Regions from separate parts of the Enterobacter sp. SA187 genome, predicted to be linked through region 1. Evidence: predicted binding sites of a transcription regulator. Region 1 holds the regulator's gene; each other region holds the start of a gene.
The links. Region 1 encodes PhoB, which activates phosphate uptake and scavenging genes when phosphate is short. Its sites were predicted from a motif close to CTGTCATAAAACTGNCNNAT; they were not measured.
Positions count from the first base shown of each region.

Region 2: the regulator PhoB is predicted to act here: its motif matches at 3,411-3,430, upstream of pitA (inorganic phosphate transporter PitA).
Region 3: the regulator PhoB is predicted to act here: its motif matches at 3,250-3,269, upstream of glpT (glycerol-3-phosphate transporter).

Region 1 covers NZ_CP019113.1:2,165,277-2,170,414, reverse strand. Annotated here, with positions in the region: gene phoR (phosphate regulon sensor histidine kinase PhoR) at 1-1,109, opposite strand, end outside; gene phoB (phosphate response regulator transcription factor PhoB) at 1,131-1,820, opposite strand; gene sbcD (exonuclease subunit SbcD) at 2,018-3,220, shown strand; gene sbcC (exonuclease subunit SbcC) at 3,217-5,138, shown strand, end outside.
Region 2 covers NZ_CP019113.1:903,358-908,495, reverse strand. Annotated here, with positions in the region: gene rsmJ (16S rRNA (guanine(1516)-N(2))-methyltransferase RsmJ) at 1-505, shown strand, start outside; gene uspA (universal stress protein UspA) at 542-979, opposite strand; gene uspB (universal stress protein UspB) at 1,379-1,714, shown strand; gene pitA (inorganic phosphate transporter PitA) at 1,770-3,266, opposite strand; gene BMF08_RS04470 (NAD(P)/FAD-dependent oxidoreductase) at 3,496-4,689, shown strand; gene BMF08_RS04465 (methyl-accepting chemotaxis protein) at 4,873-5,138, shown strand, end outside.
Region 3 covers NZ_CP019113.1:4,066,233-4,071,370, reverse strand. Annotated here, with positions in the region: gene glpC (anaerobic glycerol-3-phosphate dehydrogenase subunit GlpC) at 1-253, opposite strand, end outside; gene glpB (glycerol-3-phosphate dehydrogenase subunit GlpB) at 250-1,506, opposite strand; gene glpA (anaerobic glycerol-3-phosphate dehydrogenase subunit A) at 1,496-3,118, opposite strand; gene glpT (glycerol-3-phosphate transporter) at 3,381-4,733, shown strand.

The sequences.
Region 1 (5,138 bases):
GTCAGGCGCGGAATGTGCTCGGCCGCGATCCCCGGTCCGTTATCTTCAACGCAAAATTCTGCGCCGTGGGGTACGCGCTTCCAGCTCACCACAATATGGGTGGCGGGGGGCGTATGGTTGACCGCGTTATACACCAGGTTAGAGATGGCGCTACGCAGCTGATCTTCACTGCCCAGCACTTTCAGCGAGCTGTCGATGTGGAACTCAATAGTCTGCTTTTGCTGGCTGAGGGTTTGCGCTTCCCGCTCCACCACCCGCAGCATCATCGGCACATCAATGGTTTCGTTCAGCAGTTGCACCGGCGAGGCTTCAATTTTAGAGAGCGTCAGCAGCTGGCGCACCAGCCCTTCCATACGTGAGGTCTGCTCGCGCATAGTATGCAGCGCTTTTTCACGGGGCGCGCCTTCCAGCGTCTGCTCCTGCATCATCTCCAGATAACCCTGTAACACCGTCAATGGCGTGCGCAGTTCATGGCTGACGTTGGCGAAGAAGTTACGTCGCGCGCCTTCCAGCTGATGCATCTGCGTGACATCACGCGCCACCATCAGCAATTGCTGATCGCTGTAGGGCATGACGCGAATTTCCAGATGGCGGCCATTATTCAGCACCAGATTAAGGGGCTTAAGGAATTCCTGACGCTTCAGGTACTGGGTGAATTCGGGATAACGCAGCAGGTTGAGGATGTTCTGGCCGTTATCGTCCGGCCAGCGCAGACCCAGCAATTGCTGGGCCAGACCGTTACACCAGAAGATCACGCCTTCTGCGGTGGTAAGCACCACGGCGTCCGGCAGCGACTCCGCGCCGCTGCGGAAGCGTTTGATCAGGCTGCCCAGTTCGCGACGGCGTTTTTTGTTACGCATCTGCATCTGGTGCAGCCCGTATAACAGCGGCTCCCAGCTACCGTGGCCCGGCGGCGGCGTCATGCTTCTGTCCACCCAGAGCCACCAGGAGAGTTGCAGTAAGTTCCAGAAATGCCAGACCAGTAATCCGGTGACGGCCGCCAGCAAAAACCACGGCAGATAACCAAATATGGCGCCGAGCACCAGCGCCGGGATGCAACACAGCACCAGCTCCAGCACCAGCCTTTTCCATGACAGCCGTTCCAGCACGCGTCACACTCCCTTCAGATGTTAGAAACGGGTCGAAAAACGATAACCCGTACCGCGGACGGTCTGTACCATACGATCGTGGCCGCTATGTTCCAGCGCTTTACGCAGGCGGCGAATATGCACGTCAACCGTGCGATCTTCAACGTAAACGTTGGTGCCCCACACATGGTTCAGCAACTGTTCACGGCTGTAGACACGCTCCGGATGGGTCATAAAGAAGTGTAAAAGCTTAAATTCGGTAGGCCCCATATCAAGGGGATTTTCGCCGGTCATCACGCGGTGGGAAGTGGGATCCAGGCTTAACCCCTGCATTTCGATCACCTCTTCCACCGCCATCGGCGAGATGCGGCGCATCACGGCTTTAATACGCGCCACCAGCTCTTTTGGCGAGAACGGCTTGGTGATGTAATCATCCGCCCCGGTTTCCAGACCACGTACGCGATCTTCTTCCTCGCCGCGGGCGGTAAGCATCATCACCGGAATATCACGGGTCAGGGCTTCACGCTTCACATGTTTGATAAACTGAATACCGGAACCGCCCGGTAGCATCCAGTCGAGCAAAATGAGATCGGGCCAGGGTTCATTCAACTGGTTCACCGCGCTGTCATAATCTTCCGCTTCGACAGGCTGGAAGCCGTTTTGCTCGAGGACAAAGCATACCATTTCACGAATTGGAGCTTCATCTTCCACGACCAGAATGCGTCTCGCCATAATTTGCCCTGTATTTATTAAGTCGCCAGTATATGTTGCGGTGGCATTATGCGTCAGATTTATGACAGATTTATGAAAATGATGACTGCCTGATGACTCAAGCCGTTGTTTTATGACACTCGTGAAAAAACCGATAACTATCTTCACGCCGCTTAACGTTTATAATCGGCTTCACGCTTTTTTGCCATGGGATCGTTATGCGTCTTCTTCATACCTCTGACTGGCACCTGGGTCAAAACTTTTACAGCAAAAGCCGGGCCGCTGAACATGCCGCCTTTCTTGACTGGCTGCTGAAAACCGCGGAAGAACAGCAGGTGGATGTGATTATTGTCGCAGGCGACATTTTTGATACCGGCTCGCCGCCGAGCTATGCCCGCGAACTCTATAACCGCTTTGTGGTGAATCTACAGCAAACCGGCTGTCACCTGGTGGTGCTGGCGGGTAACCACGATTCCGTCGCCACGCTCAACGAATCCCGCGAAATTCTCGCCTTTTTAAACACCACCGTGGTCGCCACCGCGGGCAGCGCGCCCTTTATGCTCAAACGCCGTGACGGCACGCCGGGCGCGGTGTTCTGCCCGGTGCCGTTTTTACGCCCGCGCGACATCGTGCTAAGCCAGGCCGGGTTATCCGGCAGTCAGAAACAACAGCTTTTGCTGACCAGCATCACAGCGTATTACCAGCAGCAGTATGAAGACGCCTGCGCCCTGCGCGGGGAGCAGAGGCTGCCGGTTATTGCCAGCGGCCATCTGACCACCGTCGGAGCCAGCAAAAGTGACGCGGTGCGTGACATTTATATCGGCACGCTGGACGCCTTTCCGGCGCAGAACTTCCCGCCGGTGGATTATCTTGCTCTCGGCCATATTCATCGCCCGCAGCTGGTGGGCGGTCAGGAACATATCCGTTATTGCGGCTCCCCCATCGCGTTAAGTTTTGATGAAACCGGCAGGCCCAAAAGCGTCAATCTGGTGACTTTCAGCGACGGCAGGCTGACGGAGGTGACGCCGCTGACGGTGCCGGTTACCCAGCAACTGGCGGTGATCAAAGGCGATCTGGCGGCTATCGGCGAACAGCTTGAGCAATGGCGCGACCAGCCGGTCAGCCCGCCGGTGTGGCTGGATATTGAAATCACCACCGACGAATACCTGGCCGACGCGCAACGGAAAATCCAGGCGCTTACCGGGGATCTGCCGGTGGAAGTGTTGCTGGTGCGCCGCAGCCGGGAGCAGCGCGAACGTCTGCTGGCGGGCGAACTGCGCGAAACCCTGAGCGAACTGAAGGTGGAAGAAGTCTTTGAGCGGCGGCTGGCGCTGGAAAGCCTCGACGAGGCGCAAAACGCGCGTTTACAGACGCTGTTCGCGCAAACCGTTGACGCCCTGACGGAGGAAGACGACGCATGAAGATCCTCAGTCTGCGCCTGAAAAATATCAACTCCCTGAAAGGGGAATGGAAAATCGATTTCACCGCCGAGCCGTTCGCCAGTAATGGGCTGTTTGCCATCACCGGGCCGACGGGGGCGGGCAAAACCACCCTGCTCGACGCCATCTGTCTGGCGCTGTATCACGAAACGCCGCGTCTGAGCAGCGTCTCCCAGTCGCAAAACGATCTGATGACCCGCGATACCGCTGAATGTCTGGCGGAAGTGGAGTTTGAGGTCAAAGGCGTGGCTTACCGCGCTTTTTGGAGCCAGAACCGCGCCCGCAATCAGCCGGATGGCAATTTGCAGGCCCCGCGCGTGGAGCTGGCGCTGTGCGCCGATGGCAAAATCCTTGCCGATAAAGTGAAAGACAAGCTGGATCTGACTGCCACCCTGACCGGGCTGGACTATGGTCGTTTCACCCGCTCGATGCTGCTCTCCCAGGGTCAGTTTGCGGCCTTCCTGAATGCCAAACCCCGAGAGCGCGCTGAACTGCTGGAAGAGCTGACCGGTACCGAGATCTACGGTCAGATCTCCGCGATGGTCTTCGAAAAGCATAAAACCGCGCGACTGGAGCTGGAAAAACTCCAGGCCCAGGCCGACGGCGTGCAGCTGTTAAGCGACGAACAGGCACAGACGCTCAGCGCAGGTTTGCAGGCACTTACTGACGAAGAAAAACAGCTGCTCGCCGGGCAGCAGCAGGCGCAGGGACATCATCAGTGGCTGAGTGAAAGCCACCGGCTGAGCGGCGAACGCCAGCGGGCGCAGGAGGCGCTGACCGCCGCGCATGCGGCATTACAGGCCGCCGCCCCGGAACTGGAAAAGCTGACCCGCGCCCTGCCTGCGGAAAAATTACGTCCCCACTGGCAGCAGTTACAGGAACGCCAGCAGGCGTTGCGCCACGCGCAGGGCCAGCACGAAAATGTGAATACTCGCTTACAACAGGTGCGCACCGGGCTGCAACAGACCTGGCAACTGGCGAATATCACCGCTACCACCCTGAAAAACGATGTGGCGCAGGTGCAGCAGTGGCTCAGCGAAAACGATCGTTTTCGCTTATGGAGCGCGGAACTGGCGGGCTGGCGTCTGACCTTTGCCCAGCAGCAGCGGGATGAAAAACAGCGGGCGGAGCTGCAAAATACACTCCGTACAACAGAACAGGCGCTCGCCGCCCTGCCGCCTTCCCCGCTGAATCTGAATCTGGAAGAAGTAAGCGCTCATTTACAACAGCACTTAGCGGGCCGCAGCGGGCGTCAACAGCTGGCGATGCTGCACCCGCAGTTTGCTGCGCTGGCAAAACGTCAGGCGCAACAGCAGCAGGAACTGGCGGAGATGGACACGCAGATCGCGGCCTGGGATCTGCGGCTTGGGGCTATTCGTCAGCAATATAAAGACAAGCGCCAGCATGAAAGCGATGTGGAAAAGCTGGTGGAGCAGGAAAAGCTGATCCTGCGCCTCGAAGCGGAACGCGCGAACCTGCAACCGGATACGCCCTGCCCGCTGTGCGGATCCACGTCGCATCCTGCCGTGGCGGCCTATCAGGCATTGCAGCCGGGCGAAAATCAGCAGCGGCTGGCGGCGCTGAAAAAAGAGGTGGAAAGCCTGCGCGAACAGGGTTTTGCCCTGAAAGGCCAGCTGGATACCCAGCGTCAGCACCGGGACAAACTCGCCGCGGCTCTTACCGCGATTCAGGAGGAAAGCGCCACGCTTCACGCCCGCTGGCAGCAGCAGTGCGCGGCGCTGAACATCGCGCTGACGCCGCAGGACGACGTGAGCGGCTGGCTGGCGGAGCAGGATCAGCATGAGCAGCAGCTGCGCCAGCTGAATGAACGCTTAACCCTGGAAGCAAGGCTGCATAAAGAGCAGCAGCGGGATGCGCAGCTGGCGGCGGAGATCGCCCG
Region 2 (5,138 bases), 1.3 Mb from region 1:
CGTTAAGGGCAGTTATCTACCGGACGTGGTGGATGCGACCGCAGGCTTAGGCCGCGATGCCTTTGTGCTGGCGTCCATTGGCTGTCGGGTGCGCATGCTGGAACGCAATCCGGTGGTGGCGGCGCTGCTCGATGATGGTCTGGCGCGTGGCTATGCGGATGCGGAAATCGGCCCCTGGCTGCGGGAGCGTTTACAGCTGATCCACGCTTCCAGCCTGACCGGGCTTGATGAGGTAACGCCACGCCCGCAGGTGGTCTATCTCGATCCGATGTTTCCTCATAAGCAGAAAAGCGCGCTGGTGAAAAAAGAGATGCGGGTGTTTCAGTCGCTGGTGGGGCCGGATCTGGATGCGGACGGGCTGCTGGAACCTGCGCGGCGGCTGGCGACCAAACGCGTGGTGGTGAAGCGCCCGGACTATGCGCCGCCGCTGGCGGGCATCGCCACGCCTAACGCGGTGGTCACCAAGGGCCACCGGTTTGATATTTACGCCGGAACGCCGGAGTAATTCCTCTCTCCCGCAGGGAGAGAGGCTATCTGAACCTTACTCGTCTTCTTCGTCGCGCAGCGGCACGATCAGCATATCAACGTGAACGGTATTGATCAGCTGGCGCGCGGAGGACATCAGTTTGCTCCAGAAATCCTGGTGATGGCCGCAGACCACCAGGTCCATATCGTATTTCTTAATCGCATCGACCAGCACCTGACCTAAATCGCCGCTGCCGCTCAGGGTTTCGGTGATCGGATAGCCCGCGTTGGTGGACAGCTCGGTCAGCGCGTGATGCGTCTCTTCGGAGATGCGCTTCTGCATATCGCCAAGATTCACATCGATAAGGCCGGTATAAAGATCGGAGTAGTTAACATCAACATGGATCAGCGAAACCTTCGCATTGTAAGGGCGCGCCATGGATACCGCTTTCTCGACCAGAACTTTGCTTTCCGGGGAGAGATCGACTGCGATCAGGATATGTGTGTAAGCCATAATGTTACTCCTTCCATAAGTTGTCGATGACCAGTGGGTTAGCAGCTCATCCTGCGTTGTGCTGTGTCCCGCGTCCTGCATACTATTTGCGCGGGGAATGCCCGGCCTTAAGAGTATAATTGTAGAAGATATTTCTACCTTATAACGCACGATCTCTGCCGTCAATCCGCCTGGCTCACGCTTTACTGCAACAAATAATCGATTTGCAGGTCATGATTACGATTAACCTTGTGGTAAAAAAATTAACGGATCTCCTACACTATTTAATGAGCCGTCCGGATAAATAAATGTGATCCCGCTCGGTTTCTGGTAACACTCTTCACTGAACTGTTTTCGCTGAGTATCGGGGAGCGAGAGTCCCGGGGGATTTCTCCGTGGGCGGATCGCCGGGGAGGGGGTATGGTCAGCACCGTCGCGCTGTTTTGGGCTTTGTGTGTCGTTTGTGTGGTGAATATGGCGCGTTACTTCTCATCATTACGCGCATTGTTAGTGGTACTTCGTGGTTGCGATCCGTTGCTCTATCAATATGTGGATGGCGGAGGATTTTTTACCTCGCACGGACAGCCCAGTAAGCAGATGCGCCTGGTGTGGTATATCTACCAGCAACGTTATCTGGACCATCATGATGATGAGTTTATTCGTCGCTGCCAGCGGGTTCGTCAGCATTTTATTTTAACCAGCGCGCTGTGTGGCCTGGTGGTGGTTAGCCTGATCGCCCTCATGATCTGGCACTGAGCATAAAAAAAGCGGGCCAGTAAACTGACCCGCTTTGTATGCTTCCTGCCCGCGCTTAAATCAGTTTCAGCGCGATCCAGTACAGTCCGCCGGACAAAATAATCGACGCCGGTAAGGTGAAGACCCAGGCCATCAGAATGTTAGTCACGGTTTTTCTTTGCAGGCCGCCGCCGTCCACAATCATCGTCCCCGCCACGGAAGAGGAGAGCACGTGCGTGGTGGAAACCGGCATCCCGGTATAGCTTGCCAGACCAATGGAGACCGCTGCGGTCATCTGTGCCGACATCCCCTGTGCGTAGGTCATGCCTTTTTTACCAATCTTCTCACCGATGGTGGTCGCCACACGACGCCAGCCCACCATGGTGCCCAGACCCAGCGCCAGCGCAACGGCCATGATGATCCAGACCGGCGCGTATTCGATGGTGCTCAGCATATCGCCTTTCAGCTTCTTCAGCAGACGCTGGTCTTCAGCGCTGACATCCGGCTGCTTGGCCACTTTGTCGGTAATATCAGAGATACACAGCAAAATGCGACGCAGCTGGCCGCGCTGTTCTACCGGCAGTTTGTCGTAGCTTTCGATATTGGTCAGCATTGCTTTAGCGCGGTCCAGCGCGTTAATGGCGCGGCCCGGATGGCAATGGAACTCGTTCGGTTTGGACGCCACTTCTTCCGGCGTCGGGATCAGCGGATCCACACCGGTGGCTTTTTGCAGCAGCGCAGGATGCTGCTGGAAGTAGGTTTCGACGTTATTCACCGCATCACGGGTACGGGTGATGTCATAACCGGAGGCGTTCATGTTCACCACAAAGCCTGCTGGCGCCACGCCGATCAGTACCAGCATGATCAGGCCGATACCTTTCTGACCATCGTTAGCGCCGTGAGAAAAGCTCACGCCGATAGCGGACAGGATCAGGGCAATACGCGTCCAGAACGGCGGCTTTTTCTTGCCGTCTTTCTTTTCACGCTCTGCCGGAGTCATATGAATGCGGTCGCGTTTTTTGCTGCCGTTCCAGAAACGACGCAGCAAAAATACCAGCCCGCCTGCGAACACCAGGCCAACGATTGGCGAGATAATCAGGGAGCCGAAGATATTGATAACTTTAGGAATGTTAAGCGCGTCCACCACAGAAGAGCCGGTCATCAGCGCATTGGTTAAACCAATACCGATAATCGCGCCAATCAGGGTGTGAGAGCTGGAGGCCGGCAGACCCAGGTACCAGGTGCCGAGGTTCCAGATAATCGCCGCCGTTAACATTGAGAACACCATGGCGAGGCCATGCGCCGAGCTGACGTTGAGCAGAAGATCCGTTGGCAGCATATGCACAATCGCATAGGCCACGCTCAGTCCACCCAGCAGAACGCCGAAAAAGTTGAACACCGCAGCCATAATGACCGCGAGTTGAGAACGCATCGCACGGGTATAGATAACCGTTGCCACCGCGTTCGCCGTGTCATGGAAGCCATTGATGGCTTCGTAAAACAGGACAAAGACCAGAGCAAGAAGAAGTAATAACCCGGTATGTAAATCCAGGCCGGCAAATAAATGTAGCATATACGTTACGCCATTTTGAGGTCATGAACGCGGCGCATTATCGTGGACAACCGCGGTGCGGGGAAAGTGAAATATAGACTTTTTTTGATAATTTTCCTTAGGTTGTAAAAGCGTAAAAACAATTATCTTTTATTTTTCAAATAGCTGTCATCGAATTGACATATTTTTGCTGGTGCGACCAGCGGCGAAAATTTACAATTCGCCGCTCATTAATCAAGAGGATCGTCGTGTGGAAAGGTTTGATGCCATCGTAATTGGCGCCGGAGCGGCCGGAATGTTTTGCGCCGCGCAGGCCGGACAGGCAGGTAAACGCGTCCTGTTACTCGATAACGGTAAAAAACCGGGCCGTAAGATCCTGATGTCTGGCGGGGGCCGCTGTAACTTTACTAACCTTTATGTCGAGCCTGCGGCTTATCTGAGCCAGAACCCGCATTTTTGTAAATCTGCCCTCGCACGTTATACCCAGTGGGATTTTATCGATCTGGTCGGCAGACACGGTATCGCGTGGCATGAAAAGACCCTCGGACAGCTGTTCTGCGACGACTCCGCCCAGCAGATCGTTGATATGCTGGTGGCGGAATGTACAGCGGGAAAAGTAGTGATGCGGCTGCGCACTGAAGTGCTTGAAGTGGCCCGCGATGACGACGGTTATACGCTGACGCTGAACGGCGATACCGTCAGCGCCGACAAACTGGTGATCGCCAGCGGCGGCCTTTCCATGCCGGGCCTGGGCGCTACGCCCTTCGGCTATAAAATTGCCGAACAGTTTGGCCTGAAGGTGCTGCCGACACGGGCAGGCCTGGTGCCTTTCACGTTGCATAAACCATTACTGGAGCAGTTACAAACGCTTTCCGGCGTGTCGGTGCCCGCGGTGATCGAGGCGGAAGACGGCACGGTATTCCGTGAAAACCTGCTCTTCACCCATCGCGGTCTGTCCGGCCCGGCGATCCTGCAAATTTCCAGCTACTGGCAGCCGGGTGAATTCGTCACCATTAATTTGCTGCCGGAATGCGATCCTGAAAGCGTCCTCAATGAGCAGCGGGCGGGACATCCGAACCAGAGCCTGAAAAACACGCTGGCGATGCACCTGCCGAAGCGCCTTGTGGAGTGCTTACAGTCGCTGGGACAGATCCCGGATGTGACCCTGAAACAGCTTAACCCACGCGACCAGCAGGCGCTTATTGAAACGCTGACCCGGTGGCGGGTGCAGCCAAACGGTACCGAAGGCTACCGCACGGCGGAAGTGACCCTTGGCGGCGTGGATACCCATGAGCTGTCGTCACGCACCATGGAAGCGCGTAATGTGCCTGGACTGTATTTTATTGGCGAGGTGATGGATGTCACCGGCTGGCTGGGCGGCTATAACTTCCAGTGGGCCTGGGCCAGCGCCTGGGCGTGTGCGCAGGCACTCAGCGATAAATAAATTTTGATAGACTCAAAATATTTTTAGCAAATAGCCCGATAAGAATCGGGCTATTTTATTTCTCCGCTTTTCCGCAGCCATTAATTATATAAGCGTTCACTGCTAACTAATTTATAAAATTAAAGTTATTGAGCGTTATGCCGTTATCCATTCTATACCTCCCCTACCTGAGTCATATTTATCATGCTATGGAAAACCACCCAGGGTCGTTTTAGCCTGCTTCTTGTTGGATTTTTCTTTATTTTAGTGCTGGTTACGTTTTTCGTGATTAAGCATTTTGTCTCGCCGCAAATTGTCGCCACGGAAACGGAACTGGTTCGTCATACCGTTGCCCTGCAAAGTAACGCTATTAAAGAACAAATGAACCGCGTGAAAGCGCAGCAAAAAACGATCACTGAACTTGTCGGCACCCTCGACAGTGCGCAGATCGATCAACTGCTGCCAAATTT
Region 3 (5,138 bases), 1.9 Mb from region 1:
GCGCGAACTGGCTGCGGGCGCGCTGGATAATGTCGCCGATCTTCACGCCGGACGGACAGGCGGTTTCGCAGCGTTTACAGTTGGTGCAGTACTTCAGCGCCTCATCGTACAGCGTGCCGTCTTTCAGGCGCAGACGTTCGCCGTCCGGCCCCGCTTGTTTCGGGCCAGGATAGTCGACATTGACGCGGCTTACCGGACAGGCGGTGGTGCAGACGGTGCATTTGATACAGCTGTCGAAGTGAGTGGTGTTCATTCGGAGCCTCCCGGCGCGCAGATTTGCTGCGCGACATGTAACGCGGTCACGGCGCAAATTCCGCCGCCGCAGCCCTGGTGAATGGCGTCATAGCCGCCCAGTACCGAGCCGATAACGTATAAATTTTGCAGGGGTTCGCCCTGTAATTGTCCGCGCAGGGTGGCATCGGTGCGCACGCCAAACTGCTGCCACGGCTGCGCATCAAACAGGTTATCGCGATACCAGCTGGCGCGATCGGGGCTGTGCAGCACATCGAGGCCGAATACCTTTTCCCGCACGCCGTCGCGCCCGGCCACCAGCCCGTTACTGAAAAAACTGCCGCTGGCGAGCACCACATGATCGGCGCGCAGCGGAATATCCTCATGCCTGCGCGTCCACAGCTGGCTGACCACGTTGTTATCCAGAGTGGCGCGCAGCACCTCATCCCCCGGCATCCACGCGCCGCCGCTGCGGATAAACTGCTGCTGTAGCAGCGTCTGCATTCTCATCCCCGGTACCGACGGGGGCAGGGTGGGGAGCAGGTACAGCGGGCAGGCGAGTTCAGCATTAAGCCGGGTATAAACCTTGTCGTCCGTCAGGCCGAAGCAGGCAGGAAACCAGATGGCGTCATGGGTTTCGCTGAGCGGGCGCAGGGCGGCGCAAAGTTCAGCGAAATGGCTATCCTGATCCAGCTGGCGGGCAATAGTGACGGCGCGGAACTCGCTGGGGTTGTCGCGCAGTTTATCAAGCAGGGGTAAATCGATGTCCGTTGCCGTGACGCGCAGGCCCTGTTTACGCAGCGTTGCGGCCGCCAGATGGGGCTGGAAATCGGCAAAACCGTTGATGCCGACCACGCAGATATGCTCTCCTTTGCGCGGCGACAGCGGCACTTCCGGCGGGCTGAGCCACGCCGGACGCGTCATACCGAGCGGCGTCACGCGGCGGTGCGGGGCGCTGGCATCACCCTGAAATTTCAGCCCGCATTCTGCCAGCAGGTTTTGCGCCTCGCGGGCGTACTGGTACACGCGCCCGGCCCCGATCAGGCTGTAAGGATGTTCCGGGGCGAGGGTTTCAAGCGCGGCCAGCCCGGCGGCAGTATCCTGCACCGCTGTGCCGTCCAGCAGGCGCGAGAGCAGATCCAGCGAGCCGGAGGAAAAACTCAGCGCGCTCTGTCCGCGGCTGACAATGGCGCAGCGCTGCCCGCTGCGGCTTAGCCTGATGCCGCACAGCAGACCCGCCAGCCCGCCGCCGACGATCACCGTATCAAACTTCATCTGTCGTCTCCTTTTCCAGACCACACAGTCCCTGGTATACCCAGCGGGTAAACTCGCTTTCCCGCAGCGCATCGCCCCAGGCGACGGGGCGGATGCCTTTCCAGCGCTCATTTAAAAATGCGGACAATTGCGCGATGGATTGCGCATCGTTGGTGACGTTCAGGCGATGCAGCAACCCGGCCGCCCGGCAGGCGCAGAGTTCGCCCTGGCAGGTGCCCATGCCGAGGCGGGTGCGACGCCGCAAATCGGGCAGGGAACGGACGTTAAGATTATCCACCGCGTACTCCACTTCTCCGGCAGTGACGGCTTCGCATTCGCAGATCAGGCTACGGCTAAGACGTGCGTTGCCGAGCCATTCCGGGGTGCGATCGCCATGCCGCCACACCGCCGAGCCGCGCAGCGGCGCTGACAGGGAGATCACTTTTTGCAGGGTCTGAGCGGCAGACTCCCGCGATCCCGGCAGCGGTTCGCTGGCGGTGCGGCAGGGCGTCGTATTATTGAGTTTGCGGCACACGGCGTCGGTGGCCCACTCCGCCATCAGCCGGTAGGTCATCAGCTTGCCGCCGGTAATGGTGATAAAGCCTTCCATACCGTCGCGTTCGGCGTGATCCATCAGCACAATGCCGCGGCTGACGTTGCGCCCGCTGGGGTCGTCGTCGCTGGCCACCAGCGGGCGCACCCCCGCATAGGCGCGCAGAATACGCGAGGTCGCCATCACCGGGGCCAGTTTTTCCCCCTCGCGCAGCAGCACGTCCACCTCTTCCGGCGTGACGCGGGTGTTATCAATATCACGGTAATCAATGTGCGTGGAGGTGGTGCCAATCAGCGAGATGGTATCCCCCGGCACCAGAATATCGGCGTCTGCAGGTTTGCGGCAGCGGTTGATCACCTGCTGGTTGATGCGGTGATCAAGAATAAGCAGCGCGCCTTTCGCCGGGAACATGCGGATGCTCAGATCCGCATACTCTGCAATGCGCTGTCCCCAGATCCCGGCGGCATTCACCACCACAGGCGCGTACAGGGACTGCACCGCCTGCGTTGAGGGATGGCGGATCTGCACGCCGTTCACCCGATCTTTATCCCGCAGCAGGCCGATCACTTCATGGCCGGTTAAGATAATCGCGCCATGCTCGCGGGCGTCCAGCATGTTGGCGGCGGTCAGGCGAAAGGGATCGATGGTGCCGTCCGGCACCTGCACGGCGGCAATGAGCGCGGGATTCACGCAGGGTTCGATGCGCAGCGCTTCTTCCGCCGACAGCGGCTGTGCGGCGATCCCGGCACGGGTACAGGCGCTGATAAACTGTTGCTGCCAGGCCAGATCGTCTTCCGGCAGGGTAATGAACAGACCGCCGGTGGGTTCAATACAGTGGCGGGCGACCCGGCGCAGGATCTGGTTTTCGCTGATACACTCCCGCGCCGATTCTTCATCCGTTACCGCATAGCGCGCGCCGCTGTGCAGCAGGCCGTGGTTACGCCCGGTGGCGCCGGTGGCGATGTCGTGGCGTTCCAGCAGCACCACACGCAGCCCGCGCAGCGCACAGTCGCGGGCGATCCCCGCCCCGGTTGCGCCGCCGCCGATAATGATGACGTCGTACTCAGTCACGTCGCGCATTTTCGCTTCCCTCTTATCTTAATGACCCTTATTGCGCATTTAGCCACATTCCTTGTGTGGTTTGTTTGATTGCGCGCATATTCGCGCATAAAACGAAAGTAAAAGAACATTTGTTGCGTGAATTGAGCGCCTTGTCATATTTCTGTAACATTCGACGCGACTTTTCCTGCGTTAACGTCCAGTCTTCACTCGTCGCACGCTTTTGAGGCGGCGTGACGCTCGTTTTCACTCATTACAAAACAACACATGCCACGGAGGCTTTATGTTGAGCATCTTTAAACCTGCCGCGCATCAACCCCGGTTACCGGAGCAGCAGATCGATCCGTATTACCGGCGTTTACGCTGGCAGATTTTTATGGGCATTTTCTTCGGCTACGCGGCGTATTACCTGGTGCGGAAAAACTTTGCGCTGGCGATGCCGTTCCTGGTGGAGCAGGGCTTTTCCCGCGGCGATCTGGGCTTTGCGCTGTCAGGGATTTCCATTGCCTACGGCTTTTCCAAATTCATCATGGGATCGGTGTCGGATCGCTCGAATCCGCGCGTCTTCTTACCGGCGGGGCTGATCCTTGCCGCCGCCGTAATGCTGTTTATGGGCTTTGTGCCCTGGGCGACCTCCAGCATTGCCATTATGTTTGTGCTGCTGTTTTTATGCGGCTGGTTCCAGGGGATGGGCTGGCCGCCGTGCGGACGCACCATGGTGCACTGGTGGTCGCAGAAAGAGCGCGGCGGCATCGTGTCGGTGTGGAACTGCGCGCATAACGTTGGCGGCGGGATCCCGCCCTTGCTGTTCCTGCTCGGCATGGCGTGGTTCAACGACTGGAAAGCGGCGCTCTATATGCCGGCGTTCGCGGCTATCGTCGTGGCGTTCATTGCCTTTGCCCTGATGCGCGACACCCCGCAGTCCTGCGGATTACCGCCTATTGAAGAATATAAGAACGACTATCCGGATGATTACAGCGAAAAAACCGAAGAAGAGCTGACCGCGAAGCAGATCTTTATGCAGTATGTGCTGCCGAATAAATTGCTGTGGTACATCGCCATTGCGAACGTTTTTGTTTATCTGCTGCGCTACGGCATTCTCGACTGGTCGCCGACCTATCTGAAAGAGGTGAAACACTTCGCGCTGGATAAGTCGTCATGGGCTTACTTCCTGTATGAATATGCCGGTATTCCGGGCACGCTGCTGTGCGGCTGGATGTCGGATAAAGTGTTCAGGGGCAACCGTGGCGCGACCGGCGTATTCTTTATGACGCTGGTGACCATCGCCACCGTCGTGTACTGGCTGAACCCGCCGGGCAACCCGACGGTGGACATGATCTGCATGATCGTCATCGGCTTCCTGATTTACGGCCCGGTGATGCTGATTGGTCTGCATGCGCTGGAGCTGGCACCGAAAAAAGCGGCAGGGACGGCGGCAGGCTTTACCGGCCTGTTTGGTTATCTGGGCGGCTCGGTGGCGGCCAGCGCCATTGTCGGCTATACCGTCGATTTCTTCGGCTGGGACGGCGGCTTTATGGTGATGATTGGCGGTAGCGTCATCGCTGTGCTGCTGTTGCTGGTGGTGATGATCGGTGAGAAAAAGCATCACGAAGCAATAGCCCGTAAACGCGGTTAACCCTGGTCTGATGCCTCTCCGTCCGGAGGGGCATTTTTTTGCGCGATATTCCTGACCAGCATTTTATCCTGCAAAAAAGGCATAAATTAATATTTAAAGTTAATGATCCGGATAGCGATCATCCTGCAGGTGTCTGGACTTTTTGTAGTTCAATTTGCGCGGATAGATGCTTAATATTTTACTTAGGTTGTGTAAATATTTTGTCGACGTGCGATGGCCTGTGCCAAAATAACCTTCCCCCTGTATGTTGAAACTAATTCCCATAGCCATATAATCGACCTTATTGACAGTATGGCCTATGAACAGGAATAAAAAAGGCATTCCTTGCAAAGTTTCAGGACAAATGAGCAACGACACGATGGGATATCGGCTGTACGGCTATGTGATAGGCAAAGAAGTTCACTT